DNA from 3 places in the Clostridium saccharoperbutylacetonicum N1-4(HMT) genome. Region 3 is predicted to be linked to each of the others. Evidence: riboswitches for the same ligand, from Rfam matches in the RefSeq annotation. Region 3 holds a riboswitch; each other region holds the start of a gene.

Region 1 (3,286 bases), 1.8 Mb from region 3:
TCTAAATAAAGTCCTCTTGTATTTTCTTTGAAAGCTCTTTCTATTTCTTCAATATTTGATGCATCTACAAAAGTAAACTCAATATTAAATCTAGAAAACAATTTTGTTGTTGCCCTATATGTTCCACCGTATACATCTCCGCAAATTATAATATGATCTCCTGCTGAGAATATTGAGAGCACAGAACAAATTGCTGCCATCCCAGATGCAAAAGCAAAACCACATTCCCCACCTTCAAGTTCTGCTATTAGTTTTTCTACAACATCTCTAGTTGGATTTCCTGATCTAGCATAATCATACTTTCCAAAATTCTCTATATCAAATTGATGAAAAGTAGATGTTTGATATATAGGAGTACTTACAGATCCTGTTGTAGGATCAATATCTCCACTTGCATGTATTAATTTAGTTCCAAAATTCATAATTTACACCCCAATCTTTTTAGTTTACAGTTAACTGTTAATGTTGAATTTGCTTTGCAAATTCTTAAAATATATTACAAGAAAAGCCACAGCCTTTTCCTCCTTAAACTCATAACTCCTAACTCTTAATTGAATTAATCGCTTTGTCTAAGTCATTTATTAGGTCATCTATATTTTCTATTCCAACAGACAGTCTAAGTAAATATTCATCAACACCTAATTTTTGCTTAATTTCTTCTGGTATTTCTGAATGAGTTTGCGTGAATGGATAAGTTATTAAAGTTTCAACCCCACCTAAGCTTTCTGCAAACCTTATTACTTTAACACTCTCTAAAATTTTAGGTATTAATTCTTTATCCTTAACTCTGAAGGAAAGTGTTGCTCCAAAGCCTGTTGCTTGCTGCTTATTCAATTCATATCCCTCAAAAGCTTCTAGCCCTACATAATAAACTTTTTCTACATTAGGACTACTTTCTAAGAATTTAGCTATCTTTATTGAATTCTCCTGTGATCTATCTAATCTTATGTGTAATGTCTTTAAGCCTCTTAAAATAAGCCAGGCATCAAAAGGTGATAACGTAGCTCCCGTCGACATATGAATTCTTCTCAATCTTTCCAATATTTTATCATCATTTGCAACAATAAAACCTGCTAGTAAATCATGATGTCCACCTAAGAATTTTGTTCCACTATGTACTACTATATCAGCACCTAATTCTAATGGCTTTTGATAATATGGTGTTAAAAATGTATTATCTACAATAAGTAGTAAGTTGTTATTTTTAGCTATTTCTGCTGTAGCTCTTATATCTGTTACCTTCATCATAGGATTCGAAGGAGTTTCTATAAGAATACCTTTTGTGTTTTCCTTTATTGCTTCCAATATATTTTTTGTACTTGTTGTATCAACAAAGGTTACTTCTAACCCAAAATCTTTAAAAGTTTCATCAAATAACCTATATGTCCCTCCATATAAATCATCAGATAAAAGTATATGATCCCCTGTTTTAAATAAGTGTATACAGGCTGTTATTGCTGCCACTCCTGATGAAAAACCAATGGCTGATTTTCCACCTTCTAAAACTGCTAAGGTTTTTTCTGCTTCTTCTCTTGTTGGGTTTTGTGCTCTTGAATAGTCATAACCTGTGCTATTATTTAAGCCATGATGCTTAAAGGTAGCCGCTTGATAAATAGGAAAACTTATTGCCCCTGTAGTTTCATCCCCACCTGATATGCCACTAACTGCAATTGTTTCAAAAGATTTTTTTACTGTCATTTTTTTGCCTCCTCAAATTTATATATTGCTTAAAACTTATTTATTGTTACTGCTAAAGAATAAATTCATCTTATAGATGAAGGTTATAAAAAAAAGCCACTCCTAAAACAAGAAGTGACTATATAAACCATAAGTTCCATTAAGTCTTAATGCCTCTCATTTTTCAAGATATTATCTTGCAGGATTTAGCACCAACGAAAAATTTATATAAATCTTTCAGGTTGCCGGGCTTCAAAGGGCCAGTCCCTCCACCACTCTTAATAAGATTAACTTATCCAAATATATATTTGTTATTATTAATTATACATAATAAAAATTTTATGTCAATAAATATTAGTAAATTTATCGATTTTGTGTATTTATTCTGCCCACGCTCCATTAGAACCAACATAATATCCATCAATATACTTATCATGCTCCATAGTTCCTGATTGGTTTAAATAATACCAATTCCCATCCGTATCCTTAACCCAACCTGTCTGCATGGCCCCCGTTTTATCTAAATAATACCAGTTTCCATCACCACTTTGAACCCAGCCTGTCTTCATCATTCCTGATTTATCTAAATAATACCATTTGCCATCCGTGTCTTTAAGCCATCCAGTATTTATTGTTCCTTCTTTTGACAAATTATACCAAAGTCCATTTTTTTGCTGCCATCCAGTGTTACCTTCAGTAGCAATTTTATTAGTCACACCATTATCAGTTGCAGTTTTATCTGAGTTAGTGCTTACATTATCGTTAGTTGCGTTCGTATGGTTACTTGGTGAATTATGATGTGACCCTGAAGAAGAATCTGATGTTCCTATTAATAATCTGACAGAGTTATTATCATAAACAAGATTTACTACATAATTACTTGGTAAACCAGTTGTTTCAATTGATGAAAATCTACTATTTGTGTTATTACTATTAAATTTTATTATAGTCATACCACTTGTAGGTATATAACTATTACTAAAATCCAACTTCAACTTTCCATTGAAGGTTGCATTACCATCAACCTCCAACACATCATCTTTGCTTCCAATAGAAAGTTCAAGTGTACTGTTTTGTGATTGATTATAGTCATTTTTTATATTCACTAATCCATCTACATTTTCAACAACTGTACCACTTTCATTTGAAACACTTCCTACTCCAAAAGCTGTAGCTGAATCTGCTTCAATAGTACCACCTTGAATGTCTGTTCCACCACTATAAGTATTATCTCCACCTAATTTTAAAGTTCCTGTTCCTTGCTTTATTAAGGTTCCACTTCCTGAAATATCATTACGCCATCTATCTGAAGCATTAAATCCACCCTTTGATGCTTCCATGTTCACTGTAATATTGCTATTAAAGGCTCCATAACCATCTGCCGCTGCAAAGAGGTTAAGCCTTCCCCAACCTTCAGCATCGTCTAATAATGGATAGCCAGATTCTAAACCAGTTGTATATAAAACATCGCGCCTTTGATTAACATCAAGATATGGAAGACGAGTTTCTAATAGCACTTCTGCTCCTTTTGGCACTTTCATTGGTATAGTTGTGTCTCCAGTTTGTCCAAATCCATAAGTTAATCTTTTAATATAATCTTCCTTATTCT
Region 2 (3,286 bases), 370 kb from region 3:
GAAAGTTAAATAATAAATTATTAATTTTTATAAGTATAACCTTAATAATTTTGTAATTGATATAAGATACCTTTAATAGTATAATCAAATGGGAAGTAAGCCAAGATGGAATAATTGGATATTGGTGGATATAATTTACTTTCATAGACTTAACTAAGGAGTAGAAAAGATGAATTATATATTAGCAATGGTAGTAGCCCTTTTAGGTGCAATGATTACCATGCCTTTTCTTATGAGATTAGCTAAAAAGATACATTTTACAGATAAACCAAATAAAAGAAAGCAACATAAAGCACCAACACCATTATGTGGTGGAATAGCTTTATATATTGGTTTTTTCATATCATATTTTGCATTTTATCAAGATGATTTTGAAAAACAAAAAACAGTATTTATTGCAGCCACAATGATATTAATAATAGGGCTTGTAGATGATTGGTATAAAACTAAAGGAAAGGAATTTCCTATATTTCCTAGATTGGTTATTCAATTGATAGCAGCTGTTTTAGTGTTTAACTCTAAGATTGCTTTTTCAGGCTTTACTAATCCTTTTACAGGACATTATATAGAACTTAATTCCACTGTACAATTTATACTTACAATAACTTGGATATTTGGAGTTACTACTGTAATCAATTGGTCAGATGGAATGGATGGATTAGCAGGAGGATTGTCTTTAATATCAGCAATGACATTCTTGGTTGCTGCAATAATATTGAAGCAAAGTGAATCAGCAATGATATCTGTAATTTTAGTAGGAACTATTTTAGGTTTCTTATATTATAATAAATTCCCAGCACGGGTGTTTATGGGCGATTCTGGAGCTAATTTTTTAGGATTTATTTTAAGCATTACAGCTTTAGATGGAGCTTTTAAACAAACTACTATTATGAGTTTGTTTATACCAATATTAGCTTTAGCAGTGCCTATCTTTGATAATCTGTTTGTTATCTTTAAAAGATTTTCAGAAGGTAAACCTGTATATCAAGCTGATAGAAGTCAAATACATTTTAGATTGGCAGAAAAAGGTTTTACTACTGTTCAAGTTGTAAATTACATAATGTTAATAAGTTTAGCTTTTAGTATAGCATCATTACTTTTATTATGGATTAAGAAATAAATATATAATTTCTTTACAAATATGATTTAATAATATATAATGGCTAATTATAAGACTTATCAAGAGTGGTGGAGGGACTGGCCCGAAGAAACCCAGCAACCGATATATTTGAAAATATATAAGGTGCTAAATCCTGCAGCGTAAGAGCTGATAGATAAGGTGTTTTGAAGATTTAAAGTCTAAAGGAAATACCTTTAGGCTTTTTTGTTCTTTAAAAATAATTGACAATTGAGCATTGACGATTGAAATTAGAAACTCTCAGTTATAGATATCCAAAGCAAGAATTAGATATATGCGGAACTTACCGAAATTAAACACATATTTATTACAGCGGACTTATGAAATTATCACTGGATGGGTTCTAAGTGGAAGGTTGCACCCATTTCTGCATGTTCCTAAAGTAAATTTATGACAAGCAGAAAATGGAACAACCTTCCACTAATAACCATCACAGCTTAATTTCATATGCCGCTTGCACAAATATGTATCTAATTTCTAGTGTAGTGTTACGATTATAATTTCTCAATGGTGTATGTATATTCCATTTATAAGTTTGATTATTAATTTGGATATCTATAATAAAAATTAAATCGGTAGAGGTTGGATAAAATATGAATGTATTTGAACTTGCAATAAGCAGGAAAGAAGTTCTTAGATATCTTGGATACAAAGGGCAAGCTCTAGATGAAAACCTAGAGAGAATTATTGATGAAGCTAGAGAAGAAGGGAAAAAGGTAATTATCCCAAGAGTTATATATGAATATAAAGATATAATAACTGTTGAAGCTGGTGTGGAAGTAATAGGCACAAATTTAATTCTTAAAGGAAAAGATATAAAAGAGCATTTAAAAAAATCAAAGAAATGTGTATTATTAGCTGTGACTTTAGGTAATGAAGTGGAAAAGAAAACTAGGCTATATGAAAAAACTGATTTAACAAAAGCACTTATACTTGATGCTTGTGCTACTACAGCAGTAGAAGAAGTCTGTGATGCTGTAGAAAATGTTGTTAAAGAAAAGGCAGCAGCAAATGGCTGTAGTATTACTTTTAGATATAGTCCTGGGTATGGAGATCTGCCATTAGATGTTCAAAATAGCTTTCTAAGAGCATTAGATGCGCAAAAGAAAATTGGACTTACAGTATCTGAAAATAATTTATTATTTCCCAGGAAATCTGTAACAGCAATAATTGGTATAGTTGAAGGTGAAATAGAAAAGAAAAAAAGGACTTGTAAGGAATGTAATAATTACGAAAATTGCAATTTTAGAAGAGAGGGTGAATCCTGTGGGGCTTAAGGAAATTATAAAGGATAACATTTTAATATTTGATGGAGCAATGGGAACTATGCTTCAAAGGAAGGGGTTAAAGCTTGGCGAAAATCCAGAGGTTCTAAATATAAAAGAACCACATATTATAGAAGAAATTCATAAAGAATATATAGATAGTGGAGCTAATGTAATAACTACTAATACTTTTGGAGCTAACGAATTAAAGTTAAAGCTTTGCAATTTAGAAGTAGAAGAAGCTGTAGATGCAGCTGTTAAAATTGCAAAAAGAGCAAAAGGTAATAGTAATACTTATATTGCTTTAGATATTGGCCCAATAGGTGAGCTTTTAGAACCTATGGGAACTTTAAGCTTTGACAAGGCTTATGAAATTTTTAAACGTCAAATTGTTCAAGGTGTTAAATCAGGTGCAGATATAATTTTAATTGAAACTATGACTGATTTATATGAACTTAAAGCAGCAATATTAGCAGCTAAAGAAAATTCAAAGCTGCCTGTATTTTGTACAATGACCTTTGAAGAAAATTTAAGAACTTTTACTGGCTGTTCTCCAGAGGCTATGGTACTTGTTTTAGAAGGACTTGGAGTTGATGCTCTTGGAGTTAACTGTTCCTTAGGACCAAAACAATTAAAGCCTGTTATTGAAGAAATATGCAGTTTGGCGCATATTCCAGTAATGGTACAGCCTAATGCAGGGCTTCCAACGCTAGATTTAAATGGTGAAACAAAGTACGATGTAACTAAGGAAGAATTTGCTGATACCTTGTGCAGTTTTATTGATTTAGGAGTTAGAATAATTGGAGGATGCTGTGGCACAAGTCCTGAGTATATTAAAGAATTAGCTGCTAGGGTTAAGGATAAAAAATTAGCGCCAATTGAA
Region 3 (3,286 bases):
AAACCAGATAATGGTTATATAGTAAAATCAGTTGTTGCTACAAATAATAAAATAATAGAAGATATGATTAATAATATGTTAAATTTTGAATTTTTACAAGGCATTAGCTGGGGGTTAAGATTTAATTTCTTTCAACATATACCTGATCAATGGATACTTGAAGCGCGTTTAGAATCTCTTTTTGAGAAAATGACTAAAAAAGAAATGAGTATTAATAGATAATTTTGTTATAACTAATTATATTAAAAGTACAGAGAAGGTGAAAAGGAAAGAAATGAAAAAAGAAATATTAAACTTGCCTAATGTGAAACAACCTGATTACCCATATAATCAAGTGGTAAAAGCTGGGAATACTTTATATTTATCAGGCCAAGTATCATGTGATTTACAAAGTGGACAATTTATATTGGGAAATATTGAGATTCAAACAAAAAATGCATTAGAAAATATAAAATATTTACTTGAAAACTCAAATTCTTCAATGAATAATATCTTAAAAGTTGTAGTATATATGAAAAATATTTTTGAAGTTGATAAAATGAATGAAATTTATAAAATGTATTTCAAAAAAAATGAATTACCAACAAGAGTAGCAATTCAAACTACATTTCCAAATAAAAATATAGAAATTGAACTAGAAGTAGTTGCTTTAACAAATTAAAATATTATAGGGGCTGTCGCATTAGCGTATTAAAATCCGTTAACGACAGCTCTTTTCTGGTTTATAAACAAGTTGGAAAAACTGATAATGTTGTAGTGAGTATTGGAGCAACTGACAAGTTCAGTGAGAATGAATTAAATGATGCAGTGAATTGCGTAAAGAAAAGTTTTAAAAGTTATAATGGAGCTACTCTGACAAAATTATGGTATGATAAAAAAAATCAGATCAATTTATTGAGGGGTATTTGAAAAATGGGAGAGGTTCAGTGAATGGTGTTAAAACTGAAAATGTAATTGTTTTGCTATCAAATTTTGATGTAGATTCTTCAGGTGGGGATGGAAGTTTAAATCCAAATTCAACTTATGATAATTATAATTGGATATTAATAAGAGACAGTAAAACGGATAGTTGGAAAGTTGATGATCGTGGATATTAAAAAAGAAAATAACTAAATACATTGTATACATAATTACAAGAAGTTCACAATTTTCTATAATGCCTGAATTAATAAAAAAGTTGTCACATGCTTGACATAAATATTATGTATTATAAATATATAAAGTAGTTAAAACATTATTTACCCCTTATTAAATATAAATATCCAATATGCAGAATGATCTATTCACCCTAGTAGATCATTCTTTTTAGTTAGTTTTAATAGGGTTTATTTATTAGAAATTTTAGATAATTATGCGCCATATCAATTTTTTATATACAAGGTCTATGAACCAAGTAATATGGCTTTTAACCCAAATTATAATGGCTATTAGCCAGATTTGTGATGTTAAAATACCGTGTATGCTAGTAATTATAAATACTAGCATAACCTTAATGTTTATGCATAAAATGTATTGACAATTTAATAAGCTGAATATATACTAAACTTATAAGAAATGAAGGAATTGAATAACTTATCAAGAGTGGTGGAGGGACTGGCCCTATGAAACCCAGCAACCGATCAAGTAATGATTTACGATGACGTGGTGCTAATTCCAACAGCGTTAGCTGAAAGATAAGAGAGAAAATTTTTATGCAAAGATGCACTAGAGATTAATCTCTAGTGCTCTATTTCTATATAATAAGTTTTTAATTTATCTTTGTACTGCTATTGTATCTAAGATAGAGATTTTTATATAAAAATATATGAGTATTTTGATAAGAATTATAAGCTTATAATTTAAATATATTGGGGGTATAAATATGTCAAAATTAAGTAATAGATTAGATTGGTTTTCTGAATCTATAATAAGAAAAATGACTAGAATAGCTAATAAATATGGAGCAATAAATCTTTCACAAGGTTTCCCGGATTTTGATCCACCTAAAGAGATACTTAATCAATTAAAAGAAGTTTCAGAAAAAGGTCCACATCAGTATTCGGTGACTTGGGGAGCACAAAATTTTAGAGAAAAGCTAGCATTAAAGCAAGAGAGATTTATGGGAATTAAAATAAATCCAGATGAAAATGTGTTAGTAACCTGTGGAAGTACTGAAGCTATGATTTGTGCGATGATGAGTGTTTGTAATCCGGGAGATAAAGTAATTGTTTTTTCGCCATTTTATGAAAATTATACAGCAGATACAATTTTATCTGGATCTCAGCCTATCTATGTTGAATTAAAGCCGCCAGCTTTTAACTTTGATAAAGAGGAATTGAAAAATGCATTTAAGCAAAATCCAAAAGCACTTATTCTTTGCAATCCGTCAAATCCTACAGGCAAAGTATTTACCGAAGAAGAGCTGCTATATATAGGAAGCCTTGCAAAAGAATATGATACTTTTGTAATTACTGATGAGGTTTATGAGCATATAATTTTTAAGCCTCATAAACACACTTATTTAGCAGCTTTAGATGGAATGTTTGAAAGAACAATTTCATGCAGTTCATTATCAAAAACATATTCAATTACAGGATGGAGACTTGGATATATTATTGCAAGCAAAGAGGTAATAGAAAATTGTAAAAAAGTTCATGATTTCTTAACTGTAGGAGCAGCAGCACCTCTTCAAGAGGCAGCAATTAAAGGCTTGGAATTTGATGATGAATATTATGAAGAATTGAGTAAAATTTATAGAAAAAAAAAGAAAAAAATTATTTTTTGGATGGATTAGACGAAATAGGGCTTAAGTATTACGAGCCTCAAGGTGCATACTATGTAATGGTTGATATATCTGAATTTGGATATGATGATGATTATGAATTCTGTAAATGGTTAGCTAAAGAAATTGGAGTAGCAGCAGTACCAGGTTCAAGTTTTTTCAAAGAAAAAGTAAATAGTTATATAAGATTTCATTTTGCAAAGAAAGAAGAAACCTTAAAAGAAGCTCTTAAGAGACTTGAAAAACTTAGGGAATATAGAAATAACTAAATTAATTAAAGCAAGATAAAGTTAAAAGCATTAGCAATAAATACAAAAACAATAAATTTTGGAGGGAATAAAAGATGAAGATTTTAAAGAAATTAGCAGCACTAGTGATTATAGGAACAATAGGAGCAAGCTTGGTTGCCTGCGGAAGCAGTAAAGAAAGTGCAAAAACAGATAGTAAAGAAGTGGGGAATAAAAATATTGTAATTGGTGTATGCCCAGGACCTTATGGGGATATGGTCAAGGAGGCGTTAGCACC

Evidence for each region. A riboswitch is a leader RNA that binds a small molecule or an ion and turns the genes downstream of it on or off. The one in region 3 is predicted to bind S-adenosylmethionine.
Region 1: another riboswitch for S-adenosylmethionine. It lies ahead of CSPA_RS01455 (trans-sulfuration enzyme family protein); the one in region 3 lies ahead of CSPA_RS09460 (pyridoxal phosphate-dependent aminotransferase).
Region 2: another riboswitch for S-adenosylmethionine. It lies ahead of CSPA_RS07870 (vitamin B12 dependent-methionine synthase activation domain-containing protein); the one in region 3 lies ahead of CSPA_RS09460 (pyridoxal phosphate-dependent aminotransferase).

The regions. Positions count from the first base shown of each region.
Region 1 is NC_020291.1:301,493-304,778, reverse strand. It holds gene CSPA_RS01460 (trans-sulfuration enzyme family protein) at 1-422, opposite strand, end outside; gene CSPA_RS01455 (trans-sulfuration enzyme family protein) at 541-1,698, opposite strand; SAM riboswitch class I at 1,852-1,965, opposite strand; gene CSPA_RS01450 (acid phosphatase) at 2,058-3,286, opposite strand, start outside.
Region 2 is NC_020291.1:1,767,560-1,770,845, forward strand. It holds gene CSPA_RS07860 (M56 family metallopeptidase) at 1-9, shown strand, start outside; gene CSPA_RS07865 (MraY family glycosyltransferase) at 170-1,120, shown strand; SAM riboswitch class I at 1,174-1,281, shown strand; gene CSPA_RS07870 (vitamin B12 dependent-methionine synthase activation domain-containing protein) at 1,732-2,415, shown strand; gene CSPA_RS07875 (homocysteine S-methyltransferase family protein) at 2,405-3,286, shown strand, end outside.
Region 3 is NC_020291.1:2,134,247-2,137,532, forward strand. It holds gene CSPA_RS09445 (hypothetical protein) at 1-222, shown strand, start outside; gene CSPA_RS09450 (RidA family protein) at 275-661, shown strand; gene CSPA_RS09455 (DUF4829 domain-containing protein) at 906-1,097, shown strand; SAM riboswitch class I at 1,570-1,680, shown strand; partial or broken gene CSPA_RS09460 (pyridoxal phosphate-dependent aminotransferase) at 1,862-3,030, shown strand; gene CSPA_RS09465 (MetQ/NlpA family ABC transporter substrate-binding protein) at 3,105-3,286, shown strand, end outside.